2 regions of the Micromonospora sp. NPDC005206 genome follow, and region 1 is predicted to be linked to the other one. Evidence: riboswitches for the same ligand, from Rfam matches in the RefSeq annotation. Region 1 holds a riboswitch; the other holds the start of a gene.
What was found. A riboswitch is a leader RNA that binds a small molecule or an ion and turns the genes downstream of it on or off. The one in region 1 is predicted to bind cyclic di-AMP.
Positions count from the first base shown of each region.

Region 2: it holds a riboswitch for cyclic di-AMP, as region 1 does, so the genes downstream of both, ABZU69_RS12430 (hypothetical protein) here and ABZU69_RS24295 (transglycosylase family protein) in region 1, are expected to answer to the same signal.

Region 1 covers NZ_JBEXHU010000016.1:54,217-60,007, forward strand. Annotated here, with positions in the region: gene dinB (DNA polymerase IV) at 1-531, shown strand, start outside; gene ABZU69_RS24290 (hypothetical protein) at 643-990, shown strand; gene ABZU69_RS24295 (transglycosylase family protein) at 1,060-1,707, opposite strand; cyclic di-AMP (ydaO/yuaA leader) riboswitch at 1,709-1,880, opposite strand; gene ABZU69_RS24300 (hypothetical protein) at 2,262-3,428, opposite strand; gene htpG (molecular chaperone HtpG) at 4,030-5,791, opposite strand, start outside.
Region 2 covers NZ_JBEXHU010000007.1:137,550-143,340, reverse strand. Annotated here, with positions in the region: gene ABZU69_RS12440 (heavy metal translocating P-type ATPase) at 1-1,906, opposite strand, end outside; gene ABZU69_RS12435 (YibE/F family protein) at 2,349-3,725, shown strand; cyclic di-AMP (ydaO/yuaA leader) riboswitch at 3,892-4,022, shown strand; gene ABZU69_RS12430 (hypothetical protein) at 4,027-5,046, shown strand; gene ABZU69_RS12425 (carbonic anhydrase) at 5,102-5,791, opposite strand, start outside.

The DNA.
Region 1 (5,791 bases):
CACCTGCACGCCCTGGCGCACAACCGCGACCCGCGGGCCGTGCTGGTCGGCCGCCGACGCGGCTCGATGGGCGCGCAGCACGCGCTGAGCCGTACGCCACACGCGCCGGCGGAACTGGACGCCGTCCTGGCCGGCCTGGTCGACCGGGTCACCCGGCGGATGCGGGCGGCCGGACGGTCCGGGCGCACGGTGATGCTGCGGCTGCGCTTCGGCGACTACACCCGGGCCACCCGCTCGCACACCGTCCGCAAGGCGACCGCGGACACCACGCCGCTGCTCGCCGCCGCGCGGGCGCTGCTGGGGGCCGCCCTGCCCGAGATCGACCGGCGGGGCGTCACGCTGATCGGCGTCTCGGTCGGCAACCTGGACGACAACCCGGTCCAGCCGGAGCTGCCGTTCCACCACAATCCGGGAGCCGAGCTGGACGCCGCGGTGGACGCGGTCCGCGACCGGTTCGGATCGGCGGCGCTCACCCGCGCGGTGCTGCTCGGCCGTGATCCGGGCGTCGAGGTGCCGCTGCTGCCGGACTGACCGCACCAGGTGGCGGCGGGGCGAAAGCGCCGGACATCACAGCGGCGAGGGGTTTGGCGACGGCCGCAGCGGGTCACGTAGTGAAGATCAGTCTGACCAGGGGGGACCACCATGTCCGACGACACCAGCAACCGTCCGAGCCGGCGCGAGCAGCGTCCCGGCGACGTGACCGACCCGCTGCTCTGGCAGCTCGCGATCGACGTGCTCAGTGCACATGAGCCGGACGAGGACGGCGCCTGCCGCAACCTGCTCTGCGCCGGCCAGCCGTGGCCGTGCGCGGCCCGCAGCTCCGCTGAACAGGCGCTCCGGCTGGCCCGTGGTGCGGCCGGCACACCGTCCACAGTCGCTCCGACGCGGGGCGAGGAAACAACCGCATCCGCTGACCGGCCCGCTGAGGGCGTTCCGACCGCGCGCCGGGCCTGGTCGGCGCGTCCCGAAGCCGCCGTGTCGGCCGCCTGACGCCCACCCCTTCTCGACACGCCCGCGGGCGCCCGGCCGGAGTCCGGTCGAGCGCCCGCGCGTCGTGTGTCAGAGGGCGAGCCGCTGACCCGGGAAGATCAGACCGGGGTCGCCGCCGACCACCTGACGGTTGCGCTCGTACAGGGCCTGCCAGCCGCCGGCCACCTGATGGGCCTGGGCGATCTCGGACAGGGTGTCGCCCGGCTTGACCAGGTACGTCCTGCCGTCCGTGGAAGGCGCGGTGCGCTTGTGGTTGCGGGTCGCCGGCTGCTCGCCGCGCGACGACCGCTCCCGGGGCTTGGACGTCGACTCGGACTTCTTCGTCGCGGACTTCGCGGCGGAGCCGCCCGACGAGCCGCCCTTCTTGCCGCAGGTCGGCCAGGCGCCGATGCCCTGCCCGTCGAGCACCTTCTCGGCGATCGCGATCTGCGCGCCGCGGCTGGCCAGGTCGGCGCGGGCGGCGTACTTCTTGCCGCCGTAGCCGGCCCAGGTGCTCTGCGAGAACTGCAACCCGCCGTAGTAGCCGTTGCCGGTGTTGATGTGCCAGTTGCCGCTGGACTCGCACTGGGCGATCGCGTCCCAGTTGACCCCGGCCTGCGCCGGGGCGGCCGGGCCGAAGAGGGCGACGGCGCCGGTGACAGCGCCGACGGCCAGGGTGCCGACGGCGACGCGGCGGGTGGTGACCCGTCGATGACGGGGCGTGTGTGCAGATGACATGTGAGGCTTCCTCCACGCCGGCGAGGTGAGCTGTCGGGTTCGGGCCGAGGAGCCCGGCCGCGCGGTGGCGGCTTCACCCCGAGGTGACGTGCACCGAGGAACGTTGGGTCCCCCGCTCCTGCCCGGGTGACTGGGTTCCGACGACCGGGGGCAGGATTTGGCGTTGCCGGTCGCGGTGTCCGCATTGGCGAACCCGACCGACGTTAGGCACGGTCGGTGACGGTCGCCCACCCCCTGTGAACTTCTTCACCGGGCCGCGCGGGGCGAGCCGCGTAGCGGTTGCGGGCAATCGAAGTGTGTGCAGTGACCACCATGGACCGTTTCCGATCAGGCCGGCGTTTCAGGTCTCGTGCCGGAGCCAGGCCACGATCCGGCGAGCAGTTCGACGTGTCCCGGCGACTCGTACGACCGGACGTCGTGACCGAGGGCGCTGTAGACGATCTGGCTGGTCCCGACGGTTCGTGCCCAGACGAGCGGTGGCTGGTCGCGGCGACCAGGCGACTTCGCACCGCTTGCCGCATCCCCTGGTACGCCGACCGTCCCGCCCGGTGCGGTCAACGGCCGCCGGGCGGCGTGGCACGGCGAATCCGGGCGGCCGTCATCTGCCACGCCTGCGCCTCGTCGACCAGGCAGCCGGCGAGCAGCTCGCGGCCCCGGGCGAGAACCGCGAGGGCGTCGGGGTGGCCCGGCAGCCACTGTTCGGCGTCCCCGACAGTCAACTCGGCCCGCCGGCCGGGCAGCGGCGTCGCCCCGGGTGGCAGGCCACCGAGCCGGTCGAGGTGCCCGGCGGAGAGGATCTGGTACCACATGGCGTCGGGGATGAGCGCGTCGGCGAGCATCTCCACCCCGGGCCGCCGGGTCACCGGCTTTCCGTCGCTCGGGAGCCGCTGCGACCACTGTGGCGTGCTCACCCGACGGCTGTCCGGCTCGGCGTCCACTCCGGCCCAGACCAGCAATCCGCTGTGCGCGTGCAGCTTGTCGCGCAACCGGTGCATCGGCCCGGCCAGGTCGCCAGCGTCGGCGGGGTCGGCGCGCGGCTGCGCGACGGAGAGCGCCGCCGCCGGTAGCACGTCGTGGTAGCCGCCGACGGTCGCGGCCACCAGCCGGTTGGTGAGGTCGCCGGCGAGCAGGGTCACCGTGATGGCTGTGGGCAGAGTAGACAATACGGTGGCGGTGGCCGAGCCGGCCGCCTCGGCGGTGAGCGGAACCCGCACGCCGAGCACGACAGCGCTCAGCTCGTCCGCGGGTCCGCGCTCGGCGTGCAACCAGTCGAGCGCCACGTTCAGCAGGGGCGGGGGCAGTTGGCACGGGGCGTCGCCGAACGGCGCGCCGAGTGGCCCGCGCAGGTAAGCCCGGGCGGACACGCCGAACTCCTCGATGTCGTGGCTCGGGCCGCGCCGGGCCACCGAGACCAGAGCGTCGCGCACACCGGCATCGCGCAGTTGCCGGGCCAGCAGCTCCGGTATGGCGAGGACATGCTCGGCGGGGATCGGGCCGAAGTCGATCACGAGGAGCTGCGCGCCGGGCAAGGCGATCGGTGACGAGACGACGGCCGGGCCCACCCGCTCCCCGCCGGCTCCCGTCGCTTCGAGTCGGAGCAGAGCCTGCCGGAGCGCGGCCACCGCGACGGGCACACCGGCGTCGTCCGAGCGGACTTCGATCGTCAGGCTGTGCTGCTCGCGCAGAGTTTCATCGATATCTAGCACTACGACGACGGCCATGTGTCCCCCAATGGTGGCGCATCCGCACTCTGCGGCAGCCCATTCCTGAACCCCGCTTCGCACGTCGATCGGAATGGAGAATGAGATATTTGCTTGTGTCTATTGACAGTGGAAGGGGCCTGTCGGGGAGCATATTGCCGTCGCAATTTTCCGGGAGCCCTGCCGGGTGCGGAGCGCTCCAAACTGGCCAATCTGTCTCGTTAGCGCGAATACGCGCAGCATGAAATAGCGCTGCCCGGATTCCACGATGTAACACAATCGAAGAGGTCAGCGCTATTTGCGAATCACCAACGACTATCGCCGCACTTTTCCCAACCCTTCCGTAACGGCCGAGGCCCGTAATCGCCGTACGGGGTGCCGGCCGCCTCGGTAACGTCACCCGCAGCCGGGCGGCGGCCCGCCGGATGCGCGTACTCCGCCGACCTCGACGCGTCGTAGACGTTGTCCGTCTGCTCCTCGGACAGCGCCGTGATCTGGATCAGCGGCGTCGGGTGGGCTCGGCGCAGCCATCGGAGTAGTGAAGCTTGTGGCTACCTGCAGACGCTGCATGATCCAGAAAGCGACGCCGCCCCATCCGACGAAAGGATCAGTCCCCCTCCGGCTACAGGGTGCGGGCCAGCCGGTCAGCGAGGGCCCGGGTGAATCGGGCCGGGTCGGCCAGCTCGCCACCCTCGGCGAGCACCGCCAGCCCGTACAGCAGCTCGGCCGTCTCGGTCAGGGCCTCGGAGCTCCCGCTCTGCTCGTGGGCCTTGCGCAACCCGGCAACGAGCGGGTGCCCGGGATTGATCTCCAGGATCCGCTTCGTCGACGGGACCTCGTGCCCCATCGCCCGGTACATCTTCTCCAGGGTCGGGGTGAGATCGTGCGCGTCGCCGACGACGCAGGCCGGTGAAGTGGTCAGCCGCGACGACAGGCGGACCTCCCGGACGCTGTCCGCAAGGGTGGTGCCGAGCCAGTCGAGCAGCCCGGCGAACTCCTGTCGCTGCTGCTCACGCTCGGCCTCGGCCTGCTGCTTCTCCTCGTCGGTGTCCAGGTCGACCTCACCCTTGGCGATCGACCGCAGCGGACGGCCGTCGTACTCGCCGACCCGCTCGACCCACACCTCGTCGACCGGGTCGGTGAGCAGCAGCACCTCGTGGCCCTTGGCCTGGAACGCCTCCAGGTGCGGGGAGTTCTCGATGGCGGCCCGGGAGTCGCCGGTGGCGTACCAGATGTCGCTCTGGCCGTCCTTCATCCGTGCCACGTAGCCGGCCAGGTCGGTGGGCTCGGCCGGGTCGTGGGTGGAGGCCACCGACAGGATCTCCAGCAGGGTGTCGCGGTTGTCGGTGTCGTCGATCAACCCTTCCTTGACCACCGCGCCGAACTCGGTCCAGAACGTGCGGTAGCGCTCGGGGTGGTTGGCCTTGAGGTCCCGGACCGTGGCGAGGACCTTACGGACCAGCCGACGGCGAACGATCTGGATCTGCCGGTCCTGCTGGAGGATCTCCCGGGAGATGTTCAGCGACAGGTCGTGCGCGTCGACCACGCCCTTGACGAAGCGCAGGTAGGTGGGGACCAGCGCCTCGCAGTCGTCCATGATGAACACGCGCTTGACGTAGAGCTGGACGCCACGGCGGCCCTGTGGGGCGAACATGTCCAGCGGGGCGTGGCTGGGCAGGAACAGCAGCGCCTCGTACTCGAAGGTGCCCTCGCCCTTCATGTGCACGACCTCGAGCGGGTCGGCCCAGTCGTGGCTGACGTGCTTGTAGAACTCGTGGTACTCGGTGGCGTCGACCTCGTCGCGGGGCCGCGCCCAGAGCGCCTTCATCGAGTTGAGCGTCTGCACCTCGCTGGTGGGCGCCTCGCCGTCGGCGCCCGAGCGCTCGACGCGCATCCGGATCGGCCAGGCGATGAAGTCGGAGTATCGCTTGACGATCTCCCGGATGGTCCACTGGGCGGTGTAGTCGTGCAGGTTGTCCTCGGTGTCGGCCGGCTTGAGGTGCAGGGTCACCGTGGTGCCCTGTGGCGCCTCGTCGACGGTCTCGATCGAGTACGTGCCCTCGCCGGCGGACTCCCAGCGGGTGCCGCCGGTCTCGCCGGCCTTTCGGGTCAGCAGGGTGACCCGGTCGGCGACCATGAACGCGGCGTAGAAGCCGACGCCGAACTGGCCGATCAGGTCCTGCGAGGCGCGGGCGTCGGCGGATTCGCGCAGCTGGCGCAGCAGCTCGGCGGTGCCCGACTTGGCGATCGTGCCGATCAGCCCGACGACCTCGTCGCGGGTCATTCCGATGCCGTTGTCCCGCACGGTCAGGGTGCGGGCGTCCCGGTCGACCTCGATGGCGACGTGCAGGTCGTCGGTGTCGGCGACGAGGTCCTTGTCGACC
Region 2 (5,791 bases), on a different contig from region 1:
CCACGATGGTGGACGCGGACATCAGCACCGCGGCCAGCGCCGGGCTCAACGCCACCCCGGCCCACGCCAGCACCCCGGCCGCCAGCGGCAGCGCCACCACGTTGTAGCCCGCCGCCCAGGCCAGGTTCTGCCGCATCTTCCGGTACGACGCCCGCGAGAGCCGGACCACGGCACCGACCCCGCGCGGGTCCGACGAGGCCAGCACCACCCCGGCGGACTCGATCGCCACATCGGTGCCCGCGCCGATCGCGATGCCGACGTCCGCCCGCGCCAGCGCCGGCGCGTCGTTCACCCCGTCGCCGACCATCGCCACGGTCAACCCCCGCCGCTGAAGCTCGGCCACCCGGCCGTCCTTCTCCGCCGGCAGCACCTCGGCGAAGACCTCGTCGACACCCCGCCGGAAACCCAGGTCGGCGGCGACCGCCTCGGCCACCGGACGGGCGTCACCGGTGATCATGGCGATGGCGCGGACGCCCGCGGCGCGCAGCTCGACGATGGCCTCCCGGGCCTCCGGACGTACCTCGTCGGTCAGCGCGAACGCGCCGAGCACGGCGTCCGGCGGCCGTACCAGGTACAGCACCGCGGCGCCCCGCGCCGACCAGTGGCCGATCGCCGCCTCCAGCTCGGCCGGGAGCGACAGGCCCAGCTGCCGCAGCAGCGCCGGACCGCCCACCGCGTACTGCGTACCGTCGACGGTGGCCTGCACCCCGCGCCCCGGCAGCGACCGGAACCCGACGGCCGGGGCCGGTCCGACGCTCCCGGCCGCCGCCACGATCGCCCGAGCCAGCGGATGCTCGCTGTCGGACTCCACGCCGGCCGCGATCCGCAGCACCTCGTCCCGCGCGACGCCGGGTGCCGTCGCCAGGTCGGTGACCACGTGCTCGCCCCGGGTCAGGGTGCCGGTCTTGTCGAACAGCACCGCGTCGACGGTCCGCATCCGCTCCAGCGCCAACCGGTCCTTGACCAGGATCCCGGACCGCGCGGCCAGTGCGGTGGAGAGCGCGACGACCAACGGAATGGCCAGCCCGAGCGCGTGCGGGCAGGCGATCACGAGGACGGTGACCGCGCGGACCACCGCCTCGTCGGGCCGGCCCAGCGCGGTCCAGACCAGCACGGTCAGCACGGCGGTGCCGGTGGCCAGGTAGAACAACGCGGCCGCGAACCGGTCCGCCAGCAGCTGGGCCCGCCCGCCGGAGCGCTGCGCCTGCGCGACCATCCGCTGGATGCCGGCGAGCGCGGTCTGCTCACCCAGCGCCTCGACGCGGACCCGGATCGCCGAGTCGGTGGCGACGGTGCCGGCCACCACCCGGTCCCCTGCCGACCGGGCGACCGGACGCGACTCTCCGGTGATCATCGACTCGTCCAGCTCGGCGCCGCCGTCGACGATCCGCCCGTCCGCCGGAACCCGCCCACCCGGCCGGACCAGCACCACCTCGCCGACCCGCAGCTCGGTCACCGGCACCGGCTCGACCCGCCCGTCCGCCGCCACCCGCTCGGCATCGTCGGGCAGCAGCGCGGCCAGTGCCGCGAGCGCGCCCCTGGCCTGACCGATGGCCTTCATCTCCTGCCAGTGCCCGAGCAGCATGATGGTGACCAGCGCGGCAAGCTCCCACCAGAAATCCAGGTCGAAGGCGCCCACGCTGGTGGCCAGTGACGCGGTGTAGGCGACGGTGATGGCCATCGCGACCAGCAGCATCATGCCCGGCGCCCGATCGCGGACCTCGCGGACCGCGCCGACCAGGAACGGCCAGCCGCCCCACCAGAACACCACCGAGCCGAGCACGGGCCCGACCCAGGACCGGCCCGGGACGTCCAGCCCGAGGCCGAGCCGGTCCAGCACCAGGTGGCTGGTCAACACCACCGGCACGGTGAGCACGAGGCAGACCCAGAACCGGCGGCGGAACATCGCCGGATCGTGCCCGGCGTGCTTGTCGTGCTGATGTGGCCCGCCGTCGGCGTGTCGCTGGTGGCCACCGGGCCCGGCGTGGCGCTCGTCGGCGGCGGGACGATCGGGGTCGGGCGGCGACGGAGCGGGCATGACTCCAACATGCCGGTCCGGAACCCGCCACGCGAGCGGTTCGACCACCCGACACTCCGGCACGACCTGCGTCCCCGGGTCGGGCTGGTTAGCATTCCGACGATGGCCCTCCGGATCCCGCTACGCAGTTGGGCAGAGGTGCCGCCACGTTGTGGCGTCACCTCCCGCCGACCGGGCCGAGCTTTCACCCTGCGTGGTCACGAGGTCGCCGTCCAGCGATCCGGCGCGCTCGTCGCCGCTTTCCCGCGGCGGCGGTGAACCGACCGGCCCGTCGGCACGTACCCCGCACCGGATCGTTGGGAGTCTCGCATTGGGTTCCGACCACACCCGCTCCGCTCCGTCCGCCCCACCCCGGGTGCGACGGATCCTCGTCGCGACGGTGGTGCCCCTCTTCGTCGCGACCGTGCTCGCCGCGGTCGTGCTCTGGCCTCGCGACGGGTCACCGCGGACCGACGGCGGTGCGAACGTGCCGCGCTACCACGGCACGGTGACCCGGGTGGTGACCGAGCCGTGCCCAGCGGCGGCGCCGAACCCCGAGGGCACACCGAGCGTCGGGGACGGGCCGTGCGGCACGGTGGACGTCCGGGTGAACGACGGGCCGGCCTCCGGCCAGCGGATCCAGACACCCGTGCCCGCCGGACCCGGCGCGCCCCGGGTCGAGGTCGACGACGAGGTCATCCTGGTGGAGCTGACCGATCCGACCGATCCGACCGCCAGCAGTTGGAACATCGCCGAACACCAGCGCGGCGCGCCGCTGCTGTGGCTGGCGGTGATCTTCGCCGCCGCGATCGTCGCGTTCGGCCGGTGGCGGGGCCTGGCCGCTCTGGCCGGGTTGGCCGCCAGCTTCGCCATCCTGCTCACCTTCGTGCTGCCCGGAATCGGCGCCGGCCGGTCGCCGCTGCTGGTAGCGGTGGTCGGTGCCGCGCTGATCATGTTCGTGGTGCTCTACCTGACGCACGGGGTCAGCGCGCAGACCTCGGTCGCGGTGCTCGGCACCCTGGGCAGCCTGGTCCTCACCGGCGTACTGGCCACCATCGTCAGCGGCGCCACGCACCTCACCGGCTTCGGCAGCGAGGACGCCACCACCCTGTCGATGTTCCAGGCCGACGTGGACCTGCACGGCCTGCTGCTCGCCGGGATCATCATCGGCTCGCTCGGGGTGCTCGACGACGTGACCGTCACCCAGGCGGCCACCGTGACCGAGCTGGCCAACGCCAACCCCGGGCTGACCCGGTTGCAGCTCTACCGGGCGGCGACCCGGGTCGGCCGGGCGCACATCGCCTCCACCGTCAACACCATCGTGCTGGCGTACGCGGGCGCCTCGTTGCCGCTGCTGCTCCTGCTCACCGCTGACTCGCGACCGATCGGGCAGATCCTGACCAGCGAGTTCCTCGCGCAGGAGATCGTCCGCAGCGGGGTCGCCACGCTCGGGCTGATCGCCGCCGTACCGCTGACCACCGGGCTGGCCGCGATGGTGACCGCAGCCGGCCGGCAGACCACCGCGCCCGCCGCCGAAGCGCCCGCCCCGCGACCCCAGCCCGACCGCGCCGAGGCACTGGCGGCGCTGAGCTCCCCGCGCACGGATCGGCCCGACCTCACGTCGCCCGACCCGACGCGGACCACACCCTCATCCACCGCCACCGACCGGTGGCCAGAGCCGAACAGGAGCACGGATACGGCATGGTGACACTCCTCAACGTGACCACGTCGGGCGTCCGCCCTGAGAACCGCATCACTGGTCACTCAGCGCCATGGCGAAATGACGCTTTTAGTCGGTATCAGGGCGTAGCTCAGCCGATGGGCTCTCGGGTAACCTCACTGCCGGTTACCGATGAAGGCGCGAAGCGGCGCCTGCGGTGCCACCGCCCAATCGCCAACCGGCGAGCCGGGAACCCAGGTACGTGGGGTGAATCCGCGACAGCGGTAGGGGCCACTTCCGCCCCGAACCCGTCAGCTAACCCGGTCGGCGGTCGACGGAAGGGAACATTGTGACGGCACCCCTACGCCGCTGGTTGACACCCGTGGTGGCCGTGATCGCCGCACTGACCGTGCTCGCCGGGCCCCTCCCGGCGCAGGCCGCCCCGACGACCCCCACACCGTCCGGGCACGAGGAGGACGGCGAGCCCCAGCTGCTCAACGACGTGATCGAGCAGACCAACCGCAAATTCTCCGCGGCCAAGTCCAAACTGAACACGTCGAAGAAGAAGCAGCTGCAGCTGGCGCTGGAGGTCGACCGGGCCAAGGCCGACCTGAACGCACTGGCGCCGCAGGTCGGGCAGATCGCCGCCCAGTCGTACCGCACCGGCCGGATCGGCCCGCTGGCGATGCTGCTGGAGAGCGAAGCCCCGGACTCGTTCGTCCAACGTGCCGCCGCGCTCGATGAGATGAACATGGTCAACGAGAAGAAGCTCGCCGAGGTCAACGCGGTGAAGACCCGCGCTGAGCAGGCCAAGCTGGCCCTCGACGCGGAGGTCCGCGAGCAGCAGAAGCAGACCGCCCTGATGGCCAAGGAGAAGCGCGAAGCGGACAAGGCCCTCGCCCTGGTCGGTGGGAAGGGCTTCACCGGCGGGCTGGTGTCGGCCACCTCACCGGTCGCCCGGCTCGGCCCGGGCCGGACCGCCGACGGCGACTGGAAGTCCGAGTCGTGCAGCCAGAACGACCCGACCACGTCCGGCTGCGTCACCCCGCGCACGCTGCACGCGTACAAGGAGGTCAAACGGGCCGGATTCAACCGGTTCGTCGGCTGCTACCGATCCGGGGGGCCGTGGGAGCACCCGAAGGGCCGCGCCTGCGACTGGTCTCTGCAGAAGAGCGGCTTCAGCCCGTGGCACAACGAGGACACCCGGACGTACGGCAACAACGTCGCCGCGTTCCTCATCCGCAACGCCGACCGGCTCGGCATCTACTACGTGATCTGGAACCGGCAGATCTGGTTCCCGGCGACCGGCTGGAAGTCGTACAGCGGGCCGTCGAACCACACCGACCACGTACACATGTCGCTGCTCTGACCCACGCTCTCCGTCGAGGGCCGTTCCGCGTGACGCGGAGCGGCCCTCGACGCGTTCAGGCGGCGGGCGCGGCCGGACCGACCGGCGTGCTGGCGTCGATCGGTCCGTCGAGCGTCGTGGCCGGCACGGCGGCCACCGGACGCACCACTCCGGCGGCCAGCCGGTACGACACCCCTACCACCGCGCACCGCCCCCGCTCCACCTCGGTGGCCAGCACGGGCGACTGCCCGAGCAGCGCCTCGACGGTCTGTGCGATGTGGATGTCGACGATGCGGCCGATGTCGTCCACCCCCTCCGCCTCGGCCCGACGCAGGCTGGGCAGCACGGCGTCGACCACCGCGCCCAGGTGCCCCTGGGGCGGGTTGCCGGTGGCTGCCGACTCACGGGCGGCCTGCACCGCACCGCACGAGTCGTGGCCGAGCACCACCACCAGCGGGGTGCCGAGCACGGTCACCGCGTACTCCACGCTGCCCAGCACCTCCGGGCCGGTGGTGTGCCCGGCGGTACGGACCACGAACAGGTCGCCCAGCCCACGATCGAAGATGATCTCGGCGGCCAACCGTGAGTCGGAGCAGCCGACGATCACCGCGAAGGGGTGCTGCCCGTCGGCCACCGCGGCCCGGTGTCCGGCATCCTGGTTGGGGTGGCGGGGTGCGCCGCGGACGAAGCGCCGGTTCCCGGCGATCAGCTCGGCGTACGCCTGGGCCGGCTCGGTGAGTGCCGGCGTCGGGTCGGCAGTACGCTG